Regions from separate parts of the Bacillus coreaensis genome, predicted to be linked through region 2. Evidence: riboswitches for the same ligand, from Rfam matches in the RefSeq annotation. Region 2 holds a riboswitch; each other region holds the start of a gene.
What was found. A riboswitch is a leader RNA that binds a small molecule or an ion and turns the genes downstream of it on or off. The one in region 2 is predicted to bind S-adenosylmethionine.
Positions count from the first base shown of each region.

Region 1: another riboswitch for S-adenosylmethionine. It lies ahead of metK (methionine adenosyltransferase); the one in region 2 lies ahead of ACQ5H4_RS02375 (methionine biosynthesis PLP-dependent protein).
Region 3: another riboswitch for S-adenosylmethionine. It lies ahead of ACQ5H4_RS11445 (methionine ABC transporter ATP-binding protein); the one in region 2 lies ahead of ACQ5H4_RS02375 (methionine biosynthesis PLP-dependent protein).
Region 4: another riboswitch for S-adenosylmethionine. It lies ahead of ACQ5H4_RS21755 (sugar ABC transporter substrate-binding protein); the one in region 2 lies ahead of ACQ5H4_RS02375 (methionine biosynthesis PLP-dependent protein).

Region 1 is NZ_JBOCCY010000011.1:132,141-135,274, reverse strand. Features, by position in the region: gene pckA (phosphoenolpyruvate carboxykinase (ATP)) at 1-674, opposite strand, end outside; SAM riboswitch class I at 1,020-1,158, shown strand; gene metK (methionine adenosyltransferase) at 1,388-2,590, shown strand; gene asnB (asparagine synthase (glutamine-hydrolyzing)) at 2,834-3,134, shown strand, end outside.
Region 2 is NZ_JBOCCY010000001.1:452,897-456,030, forward strand. Features, by position in the region: gene metC (cystathionine beta-lyase) at 1-133, opposite strand, end outside; gene ACQ5H4_RS02375 (methionine biosynthesis PLP-dependent protein) at 136-1,242, opposite strand; SAM riboswitch class I at 1,323-1,427, opposite strand; gene ACQ5H4_RS02380 (hypothetical protein) at 1,594-1,830, shown strand; gene sda (sporulation histidine kinase inhibitor Sda) at 1,903-2,037, opposite strand; gene ACQ5H4_RS02390 (gamma-glutamylcyclotransferase family protein) at 2,226-3,089, shown strand.
Region 3 is NZ_JBOCCY010000006.1:97,539-100,672, forward strand. Features, by position in the region: gene ACQ5H4_RS11440 (O-acetylhomoserine aminocarboxypropyltransferase/cysteine synthase family protein) at 1-1,147, shown strand, start outside; SAM riboswitch class I at 1,255-1,360, shown strand; gene ACQ5H4_RS11445 (methionine ABC transporter ATP-binding protein) at 1,540-2,565, shown strand; gene ACQ5H4_RS11450 (methionine ABC transporter permease) at 2,558-3,134, shown strand, end outside.
Region 4 is NZ_JBOCCY010000023.1:6,438-9,571, forward strand. Features, by position in the region: gene ACQ5H4_RS21745 (DNA alkylation repair protein) at 1-587, shown strand, start outside; gene ACQ5H4_RS21750 (cold-shock protein) at 844-1,044, shown strand; SAM riboswitch class I at 1,438-1,545, shown strand; gene ACQ5H4_RS21755 (sugar ABC transporter substrate-binding protein) at 1,668-2,780, shown strand; gene ACQ5H4_RS21760 (sugar ABC transporter ATP-binding protein) at 2,851-3,134, shown strand, end outside.

The sequences.
Region 1 (3,134 bases), on a different contig from region 2:
TCAACGCCGACATTTGCTGAGCAGTGCATAGGTAGAATATTATTTTCAGGCAATAAGTAGTTCATGATAGAGAAAATGGATTTCTTCATCTCGCCTGCATATTCTGTGCCACCGATTAATACGGTCTTTCTTTCAAAAGAGACTATAATAAAAGTCTCAGACTTGGTACCATCAATAATAGGGTCTGCTTTAAAGTTTGGAGCAGATATGACTGTGAATTGTTCTTCATGAGTCAAAAGCTCTTCTGCTGTTGGTCTAATGAATAACTGATGGGCAAATAGATTATGCCATGCAAACTCGTTGATCACTTGAATGGGTAGACGATGTTTCTTATCTGCGCCAGCAAACCCTTTGAAAACAAATAACTCATCTCTATCTTTCAAGTAACTTAGTACTTTATTATATAAACGATCGAACACTTCTTGAGAGATTGGTTGGTTAACAGCTCCCCAATCAATCTTGTCCTTTGTAGAGGCTTCTTCAACAATGTATTTGTCTTTTGGAGACCGACCAGTATATTTTCCTGTTGTTGCTCGAACAGCTCCTGTCGAAGTTAAGACTCCTTCGTTTCTAGTAAGAACCTTTTCGACTAATTGTGGTACAGATAGTTGCACATGCACATGACCAGAGGCTAACAATTCGCTTAATTGGTTAGAAATACGGACAGAGTTCATCTGATGACTACCTACCTTTATTTGTTATTTTTTAATTAGTATAACACATTAACTTAATTAGTCTATACTATTTATAAAAATATTAGAGGGTGCAAGAAAAAACATCGTATTCGACCTATTTTTAAGCCTTTTTATTACATAAAACGATGAATGGGAGTCAATAGTCTATACTATTAAAAGAAGGGACAAATTCAAATGGGAACGATCGTGTTATATGATGCTAAGTGTCAATGGAAATGTGAAGATAACAGTTGCTCATTATTTAAAGAATGAACCAACTATTTTTCATAAAGATATTGACAGTATTTGACGTGATACGGTATTATTCTACATTGAACGGATACTCTCTTATCCCGAGCTGGTGGAGGGACAGGCCCTATGAAACCCAGCAACCTGCTTTAATAATTAATTACGATGACTGTAATTAATATAAAAGAGAAGGTGCTAACCTGAGGCAAGGATTTTAGTCCTTGAACGATAAGAGCGAAAGGCGCAAATTACTTTGCTATCACCCTTTCCTCAAGCAGGGAAGGTTTTTTATTTTGCATAAAGTTTTTATTTGGGTGGGTAATTTTTCAAACCTTCATAATAAAAATGGCATGTTTATTTCATACTACTTAGGGAATGAGTTCCGTATCAAATGGAAGGTTTTGTTTATGTTGATATAATAAGCATACCTTTTTCTCAAGTATAAATAAATAGGAGGTCAGGAGATGTCAAAAAAACGTCGTTTATTTACATCCGAGTCAGTTACTGAAGGTCATCCAGATAAAATCAGTGACCAAATTTCAGACTCAATTTTAGATGCTATTTTAGCAAAAGACGCAAATGCTCGTGTTGCTGCAGAAACGTCAGTAACAACTGGGTTAGTATTAGTTGCTGGGGAAATTACAACCTCTACATACGTAGATATTCCAAAGATTGTTCGTGAAACCATTAAGGAAATTGGGTACACTCGTGCAAAATATGGTTTCGATTCTGAAACATGTGCGGTTTTAACTTCAATTGATGAGCAATCAGCTGATATTGCAATGGGAGTTGACCAAGCACTTGAAGCGCGTGAAGGATCAATGTCTGATGAAGAAATCGATGCAATTGGAGCAGGTGACCAAGGGTTAATGTTTGGTTTTGCTTGTAACGAGACAAAGGAGCTTATGCCTCTTCCGATTTCTTTAGCACATAAACTAGCTCGTAGATTAACTGAAGTTCGTAAGGATGATATTCTTCCTTACCTTCGTCCTGATGGAAAAACTCAAGTTACAGTTGAGTACGATGAAAATAATAAACCAGTTCGAATTGATACAATTGTAATTTCAACCCAGCACCACCCTGAAGTAACGTTGGAGCAAATTCAACGTAATCTTAAAGAGTATGTTATTAACCCTGTTGTACCAGAAGAGTTAATTGATGAAAATACAAAGTATTTCATTAACCCAACAGGTCGTTTCGTTATCGGTGGACCACAAGGTGATGCTGGATTAACAGGACGTAAGATTATTGTTGATACGTACGGTGGATATGCTCGTCACGGTGGCGGTGCATTCTCTGGTAAGGATCCTACAAAGGTTGACCGTTCAGCTGCTTATGCTGCTCGTTATGTAGCAAAGAATCTTGTTGCTGCAGGTCTAGCAGATAAAGTGGAAGTACAGCTTGCCTACGCAATTGGTGTTGCACATCCAGTATCTATCTCTATTGATACATTTGGTACTAGCGAAATAAGTGAAGAAGTTCTTATTGAAGTAGTTCGTAATAACTTCGATCTTCGTCCAGCTGGAATCATTAATATGCTTGATTTAAGACGTCCTATCTATAAGCAAACAGCTGCTTATGGTCACTTTGGTCGTACAGATGTAGATCTTCCATGGGAGCGTACAGATAAAGCTGATACACTTCGTAAAGAAGCTCTTGAAAGATAATTTTAAATAGTAAAAATTCAGCCGGGAGTTACAGAAAATTTGTAACTCCCGGTTTTTCTTTTCGTCTATAAGGGTATGGTGGTTTAGAAGCAAAAAGGGATGTAAACAATGGGTAGTAAGCTTGAATTTTTAGGAAATGGTCAATTTGACAGTGCGATTAGATAATTTTAATGGTAGTATTAATAGGTATTCTTTCTGAATGGAAGATTAAACTCGTAAGAACGGAGTAGGTGAGTTACATACATGTGTGGTTTTATTGGATGTGTTCATGACAAATCGCAAGTGTTTAGTGATGGACAAAAACAACAATTTGAAAATATGAATAATGTGATTACGCATCGCGGACCTGATGATGACGGATATTTCTATGATTCTCATGTTCAATTTGGGTTTCGTCGTTTAAGTATCATTGATATAGAAAGCGGGCATCAACCCCTTCATTTTGAAAACGAAAGATACTGGATTATTTTTAACGGTGAAATTTATAACTATGTAGAGTTAAGAGAAGAACTATTGGCAGAAGGAATCACCTTTGCAACAAGCT
Region 2 (3,134 bases):
ACTCATCGACGCTATGCTGATGGAAGGTGGATGCATGTTGAATAGGAACGGAAACAGCACCGTTTGTTGGATCAAATTTATGTTCATTATGAAGTAGTTTTGTTTCAAATGAGAAATTGTGTTCTTTTGTCATTTTTATGCCTCCGAACTTAAACGAGTAAGAGCTTGGTCAATATCTTTAATTAAATCCTCCACGTCTTCAATACCAACAGAGAAACGAAGCAGGCGATTACAAACGCCTATTGAAAAACGAATTTCTTCCGGAATATCCGCGTGTGTCTGTGTAGCTGGGTATGTAATGAAGCTTTCTACACCCCCAAGACTTTCTGCAAACGTAATAAGCTTAAGATTTTGTAAAAATGAATTAACCCACTCTTCTTTTTTTATTCGGAAGGATAGCATGCCGCCGCGGCCTGGGTAAAGAACATCTACTACATTTTCATGATTCTTTAAGAAGCTTGCAAGTTCGCTTGCATTTTTTTCATGCTGTTTCATTCTAAGTGCTAAAGTCTTCATCCCACGAATAAGAAGCCAAGAGTCAAACGGACTTAAAACAGCTCCAATAGAGTTGTGGTGGAATCCAAGCTGTTCACAAACCTCTTTTCCTTTCCCGACGATCAAGCCAGCTAGCACATCATTATGTCCACCTAAGTATTTGGTAGCACTATGAATGACAATATCAGCTCCAAGCTCAATCGGTCTTTGAAGTAATGGAGTGTAAAACGTATTGTCGACAATTAATAAAATATTATATTTCTTCGCTAGTTCAGCAACCGCTTGAATATCCGTTTCTTCCATTAGAGGATTGGTTGGTGTTTCAATGAATATGGCTTTCGTTTTTTCTGTAATAGCCTGTTCGATAATGCTCACATCATGAGTTTGTACATACGTACTTGAAAGTCCCCATTTTTTAAATCCTTGCTCTAGAATTCGATAGGTTCCACCGTATAAATCTCTTGATACAATCCATTCGTCGCCAGATTCAAAGAGTGCAAGAATGGTAGTGATTGCAGCCATTCCGGAACTACAGGCAAATCCTTGGTCACCGCCTTCTAAATCAGCAATTGCTGCCTCTACAAGTTTTCTTGTTGGATTACCTGTTCGAATATAATCAAATCCAGTTGATTGGCCTATTCCTTCGTGTCGATAAGCTGTCGAAAAGTATACAGGTGGGTTTACTGTCCCAGTTTGAGTTTCACTTCTGTTTCCGATCTGCGCTACCTTTGTTTCATTTTTGTACATTTTAGTCTCTCCCAACATCCTAATAATAAAAAAAAGCCTTCTCTCTAAGAAGAAGACTTTGTTATCAACATGAGCCATTCTTCTTATCTTCCAAGTAAAATACTTGCTGGAATTAGCACCTTTTCAAAAAATTGATGGTTGCTGAGGCTTCATAGGGCCAGACCCTCGACCTCTCTTGATAAGAAATCAAAACATTTAATTTTTTCTAACTTTACTACAGTAAATCGCTAAGTGTCAATCTTTTTTACAAATTAACGACAATTTTGTTCACAATTTCCTAAAATTTACTATATGAATATTCAGAACATTTAATATATAATAAGTTTGAGAACAAAAAGTGGAGGGAAATTCATGCAAACGAAAAGCAGATGTCATCATCGGTATATGTTGAGTGAAGACGCCTTTTTTGTTACCGAGGATGGAATTGAATTGTTTATATCAGGTGAGGGTCTTCAAGGTTATCCTGTAGGTGGTCACGTGGATTTTCCTCTTGAAATGAGAGAAATGAATGAATCAGCTCAAAAGGAGAAACGTCTCTCCAGTCAACCACCGCAACAACTTTACTTAAATATGATCAATCAGTTATAGACGGGGAAACCCGTCTTGTTTATTTTCGAGGATAAATAAAACCACCGGCACTTGGGTGCCGGTGGTTGTGTCCTATGATTTAATTGTCGGTTTCAAATTTCTTTTCTCAATTTCCTTCTTCAAAAACTTCGCCCATTCTTTATCCTCACCTGACTTCAATGCATTCCGATACGAGACAACTAACATTTCATTACTCATAATCTTCATTTGCAAGCCTCCTTAAAATGGACTGAATTTTCTAGCTTTTTATCATTGTATCGGGTTTTAATCCATTTGAAAACCCAAAACTCTAGATTTACTGCCATAAAATTATTAATATTCTGTTACAGGATTTTCACGTAATGATTTTTTTCATGATAAAATATGGTAAATAGTTTGTACGATGGGGGAGAAGGATGGATACGATTACACTTTTTGTTTATGGTACATTAAGAAGACATGAAACGAATCACAGATTAATCAGAGAAGCTACTTGTATCGCTGAACAGGCATGGGTAAACGGTGAGCTTTTTGATACAGGTAACGGTTATCCTACACTAGAACTCAATGATTCCGGTAAGGTGCATGGAGAGTTATATGAAGTTAGTAAAAACCTTTTACCTCAGCTTGACGCATTGGAGGATTATGAAGAGGGTAAAGAGTCTAATTTGTATGACAGAACAAATGTTACCGTTCATACTGATAAAGGCACTAAAGTAGCGCTCGTGTATGTGAATGTGGATGAATCAAGCAAGGCTGAAAAAATCACCCACGGAGATTGGAAGTTACATAGATTCATGAAAAATCGTCCTGAACAAGTATATTACTTTGCATATGGTTCATGTATGGATGATGAACGATTCCGAAAAGCGGGGGTAGATCACTGTTTTAAAAATCTCGTCGGTGCTGCCGTTTTAAAGGGATACTCCATGAAATATCTTTTCAGAGTAAGTGATGGCGGAAGAGCAGATATTGTAGAAGATGGTGGTGAAACCGAAGGGGTAGTTTACTTAACTCCATATGAAGGGGTCGAGTATTTATTTGGTAGAGAGGGGTTCTATGGAGGATGGTATCGCCCTACCTTTGTAGATGTGGACATCGATGGAGAAATATTAAAGGATGTTTTGACATTCCATGTGTATAACAAAATGCCCGAAGTGTCACCCCCCGACCATTATTCGACCGAAATTCTTAGAGGGGCCAAAGGAAGATTGAGTGAAAGGTATTATCAATATCTACTAAAAGAACTTGATCGTCTAAAAAAATCAAGCAATAGTTAACTTTTTTATTGTACATCGGTTTAATACGAGTATCCATTGTGGTAA
Region 3 (3,134 bases), on a different contig from region 2:
TATTTATACACGCATTCATAATCCAACTACTACTGTGTTCGAAGAAAGAGTGGCCCTCCTTGAAGGTGGAGTAGGAGCACTCGCTGTATCGAGCGGAATGGCAGCGATTACACTGGCGATCCTAAATTTGGCTGAAGCAGGGGATGAAATCGTTGCAGCTTCGAATCTATATGGAGGTACATATAATCTATTTGCTATAACATTACCTAAATATGGTATCAATGTGAAGTTTGTGGATTCAACCAATCCAGAGAATTTTAAGCAAGCTATTACAGAGAAAACAAAGGCGATATTTGCAGAGACCATTGGAAACCCAAGCTTGCGAATTCTGGATTTCGAAAATGTCGCAAAGATCGCACATGAGGCAGGTATTCCTCTTGTTATCGATAATACCTTTGCGACTCCTTATTTATGTCGTCCAATCGAGCATGGTGCGGATATTGTTATTCATTCGGCAACAAAATGGCTTTTAGGGAATGGTACAACTCTTGGGGGTATTATCGTGGATGGCGGAAAGTTTGATTGGAATTCGGCGAAGTTTCCTGGATTTACAACCCCTGATGCCAGCTATCATGATATTGTATATAGTGAAGCAATTGGTGCTGCAGCTTATATTGTAAAAGCAAGAGTTCAATTGCTACGTGATCTAGGTCCAGCATTAAGCCCTCAAAATGCCTTTCAATTCACTCTAGGTTTAGAAACTTTGCATGTGAGAATGAAGGAGCATGTGGCAAATACGAAGAAGATCGTAGAGTATCTAGAAGCACATCCTGCGGTTAATTGGGTGATGTATCCAGGAAATGAGAAGCATCCAGACTACGAGCTTGCGAAGAAATACTTACCTAAAGGAGCAGGTTCTGTCGTTGTCTTTGGAATCGACGGAGGGCGAGAGGCTGGAGCAACGTTTATAAATAGTCTCAAACTTTGGGCACATGTTGCCAATGTTGGTGATGCAAAAAGCTTAGTCATTCATCCTGCAAGCACAACTCATCAACAGCTTGACACAGAGGGGTTAAAAGCAGCAGGCGTTCCAGAGGATTTAATTCGTCTTTCGATCGGGATTGAAAATGTGGAGGATTTAGTTGAAGATTTAGAGCAAGCGATTACATTAGCGACAGGGAAAACCTCGCTTACTAGCCATGTGTAATCCATAAGATTTTTGTCGAAATTTATCGTTGACACTCCCGTTTTTCCATGATACGATAGCACTCGTGATTAAGACTACAACTAAAAAAGTTCATATAGATTGATAAGCTCTTATCAAGAGAGGTGGAGGGATGTGCCCTATGAAGCCCGGCAACCGTCAAAATATTGAAATGGTGCCAATTCACACAAAGCGTATTGCTTTGATAGATGAGAGAAAGGTGATACTTTCTGCCTTTCTGCTCATGCAGAAAGGTTTTTTTTATGTTCATTTAGAGTGCTCTCATTCGAATAGGAATGAACCGGATGATAGAACCTAAGTTGTATTGTACCTTTCTGTAGCATGACAGCATGTAGTTTTATCAGAATAATCGGAAATGGAAGGGGGAGAAACCTTTGATCTCGATAAAAGACGTAAAAAAGATTTATTCTTCAAGACAAGGAAAAGTAACGGCTGTTGATAATGTAAACTTAGAAATTACTGAAGGAGAAATCTTCGGTGTAATTGGTTATAGTGGCGCAGGGAAAAGTACGCTTATTCGTATGCTGAATGGGTTAGAAATTCCTACTGAGGGATCCGTTATTGTGGCAAATAATGAAGTATCGAAAATTAAAGGTAGTAGCCTTCGTAAAGCTAGACAGGAAATAAGCATGATATTCCAACATTTTAACCTTTTATGGTCTCGAACAGTAAGAGAAAATATTGCATTTCCACTTGAAATTGCAGGAGTTCCTAAAGGGCAAAGAATGAAAAGAGTAGACGAGCTTATTCGTTTGGTTGGATTAGAAGGAAGAGAAGACGCTTACCCTTCTCAATTGAGTGGTGGGCAAAAACAAAGAGTAGGAATTGCGAGAGCACTTGCTAACAATCCCAAAGTTCTCCTTTGTGATGAGGCAACATCTGCTCTTGATCCACAAACAACAGATTCGATTCTAGAGCTATTAGTTGATATTAATAAGCGTTTAGGTTTAACCATCGTCCTTATCACTCATGAAATGCACGTCATCAGAAAGATTTGTCATCGTGTAGCTGTTATGGAAGGTGGAAAGGTTGTTGAACTCGGCCCAGTACTTGACGTATTTAAGCACCCTAAGGAAGAAATTACGAAACGATTTGTTCAGCAAGTAACAGAACCTGAAGAAACGAAGGAAACAATTGAACACTTATTAGAACTGTATCCGCATGGTACAGTCGTTCAACTAGGTTTTGTTGGAGAAGCAGCAGAGCAACCGCTGATTACGAACCTTATTCGCCATTACGAGGTAACTGTAAATATCCTGCAAGGGAAAATATCACAAACACAAAATGGTTCTTATGGAACGCTTTTCATCCACTTAGATGGGGAAAGGGAAGAGCTTTCAAAGGCCATTGCATATATCGAATCACAACAGGTTGGAGTGGAGGTGATTTCGAATGCTTGAGACACTTTTACCAAACGTGAACTGGGAAAAAATGATTGAAGCAACGAATGAAACCCTGTATATGACAGCTATATCAGTTGTTATTACATTTGTTCTTGGTTTAATTTTAGGACTTTTATTATTTTTAACAGCTAAGGGTAATATTTGGGAAAATAGATTAGTGAATAAAGTGATCAGTTCTGTCGTGAACGTCTTCCGCTCGATTCCCTTTATTATATTAATTGTTCTTTTGATTCCTTTTACAAAGCTTATACTAGATACGATGATTGGTGAGAATGCAGCTTTACCGGCATTAATTATTGGTGCCGCTCCGTTTTACGCGAGAATGGTGGAAATCGGATTGCGTGAGATTGATAAAGGAGTTATTGAGGCAGCTAAATCAATGGGTGCTAAAACTAGCACGATTATCATTAAGGTGCTTATTCCTGAATCATTGCCAGCTTTAGTATCTGGTATTACGGTTACGGCTATTGCTTTGGTGAGTTATACAGCAATGGCTGGTGTGATTGGTGCGGGTGGTTTAGGAAACCTAGCATATCTCGAAGGGTTCCAAAGAAGTCGTAGTGACG
Region 4 (3,134 bases), on a different contig from region 2:
CAATTGCAAAGAAAATAAAAATAAATCAAGAACTAGCTGATGAGCTATATGCCACAGGTAACTACGATGCAATGTACTTTGCAGGCATTATTGCAGACCCGAAAGCTATGACTGAATCTGATTTTGATCGTTGGATGGACGGAGCGTATTTTTATATGCTGTCTGATTACGTGGTGGCAGTCACTTTATCAGAGTCAGATATTGCACAAGAAGTGGCGGATAAATGGATTGCAAGTGGTGACGAGTTGAGAATGTCAGCTGGGTGGAGTTGCTACTGCTGGCTTTTAGGAAATCGCAAAGACAAGGAATTTTCCGAAAGTAAGATTTCCAATATGCTTGATATGATAAAAAATACGATTCATAATTCGCCAGAACGAACTAAATCCGCTATGAATAATTTTGTATACACCGTAGGGATTTCCTATTTGCCGCAACATGAAAAGGCGGTTGAGACCTCAAAGGAAATAGGAATCGTAGAAGTTAAACGGGACAATAAAAAAAGCAGTTTACTAAACGCATACGAAAGTATTCAAAAAGAAATGGATAGAGGGAAGCTTGGTTTCAAACGCAAGTATGTAAGATGTTAAAAATCGTTTTGATGTATAAATGCCTTTTATAGACATTCCTATTTAGACGTATTTAGGTTTTTTAGTTTGCTTTTCTCGTAACCTGCAGGATACTGAGGATATGTTCTTGCAAATACTTATAAAAAATGTTAAACTTTAGAAGAATTATTTTTGTTCGGTGTAAAGGATAGTATAAGATTAACTTTTCGTCTTGATGATCACTGAGTCCAAGGATAGTAACACATTGTGTGTAAAGCACACAGCAGGAGGAAACAAAATGGAACAAGGTAAAGTAAAATGGTTTAACGCAGAAAAAGGTTTCGGATTTATTGAGCGTGAAGCCGGAGAAGACGTATTCGTTCATTTCTCAGCTATCCAAGGCGAAGGTTTTAAATCTTTAGACGAAGGTCAAGCAGTTACTTTTGACGTTGAGCAAGGTCAACGTGGAGCTCAAGCAGCTAACGTGCGTAAAGCTTAATAATAAAAACAAACTAAGCAGGCTCTTTTTAGAGTCTGTTTTTTTCTTTTTATATACAAGGATCCCCACTCACTGAGTGAGTGGGGCACAATGTAAGCAAGTAAATCAAATGGTAGATAAAGTGTATCACATCATAACGAATTCACCTAATTATGTTTGTGTTAATTATAGCTTTCAATTCCGCTAAAGTTCACCAATTTGTCGGAGACGGTGATAATCTTTATTAGAGTAAAGTGGACCTTTTGATGGGCTTAATACATACGAAGAATCTATTGTAGCTATCTTTGGAAAAATACACCTATTAATAATATTTAGAAAATACTATTGACATTTTGTTAATAGAATATTAAATTAAGTTTTATACTTTATTAAAGTAAATGAATAAAATACGTTCTCTTATCAAGAGTGGCAGAGGGACTGGCCCGATGACGCCCAGCAACCGTTCCATATGGAATTGGTGCTAAATCCTGCAAAACAAGAAATTGTTTTGAGAGATAAGAGAGGAGTAGTCCTTATTTTGTGATGAAACCTCTCTTTTCTGGAGAGGTTTTTTATATTTTATAAAAACTCTCCTAAGAGCAACGTTGGTAAGAAGACAAAAAACAAAAAGGGGAGAAAGAATCATGAAGAAGAACTTTTTAAGAAGTGCATTTGTATCAGCGATCGCTGCAACACTTTTGCTTACAGGCTGTGCAACAGGGGGAGAAACAAAGGAAGCAACAGGATCGAACACACCGATTGAAGGTGTACCTGACCGCTTTGCAAATGGGGACCAACCGAAAATCAAAGTTATTCGTAAAATTGGTGGAGACGATCACACAGCTCAATTCTTAGCTGGTGCAAAACAAGAAGGTGAAGCATTAGGATTCCAAGTGGATGTATTTACTGCAAATGGAGATACAGCGAAATTTCATGATGCGCTTAACCAAGCGTTAACTCAAGATTATGATGGATTTATTATTTCTCACGGTGACGATGATGCTACCGTGAATGACATACAGAAAATTGTTGACGCAGGAAAGAGTGTAGTCGCATTTGACTCGAATGCAAATTTAACTAGTGTTGATGGTGTCACTCTAGTATCACAGGATGATGAAGCATTAGCTACTCTATCATTGGACCAATTAGTAAAAGAAACAAAAGGTGAAGCCAATATTGCTTACCTATGGGTGGACGGATTCCCACCTATGGTTAGACGAAATAAGGTTTATGAAGAGGTTTTAGCAAATAATCCTGGAATAAAAGAAGTGGAGCGCTTTGGGGTAGCAGCAGCTGACACTAGTGTTCAAACCCAAAATGCCGTTGCCGCAATGTTAAATAAATACCCTAAGGGTGAACTTGATGCGATTTTTGCAACATGGGATGCTTTTGCTATCGGTGCAGCTCGTGCGTTAAAAGAAGCTGGCAGAGAAGAAGTGAAAATCTATGGAATCGATGTTTCAAATGCTGATTTGCAGGAAATTCAAAGAGAAGGCAGTGCTTGGAGATATACCGCAGCTGTTGATCCTAAGTTGATAGGTTCAGTAAATATGAGAATACTCGCAAAGAAATTAGCAGGAGAGGAAACACCACAAACGTATGATTTGGAAGCTTCACTAATCTCTCAAGAAGACCTTCAAAAATCAAAAGATCCTGTTAATATGGTCAATCTAACTGAAATCATTGAAGGATGGGGCCAATCATCAGAATTTGAGGAAGACTGGATGAAGACACTAAAGGAACATTATAAGAAGTAAGGGACTTGTAGATAGACACTCTCTTTTTAAAAAGAAAAAGAGAGTGTTTCTTTGAAAGGACAGTGACATCATGACCACTTTAAAGATGAAGAATGTCTCAATTGAATTTCCGGGTGTTAAAGCATTAAATGAGGTGGATTTTTCAGTTGAAAGCGGGAGAACTCATGCCTTAATCGGAGCCAATGGTGCTGGGAAATCAACGTTGATGAAGGTTCTTGCAGGGGCATATGGCCACTATACTGGTGAAATCACAATGAATGGACAACCTATGACCATTCGTTCTCCAAAAAGTGCCATGGATTCTGGAATTCAAATTGTATATCAGGAAGTGGATACAGCTCTGATCCCCAACTT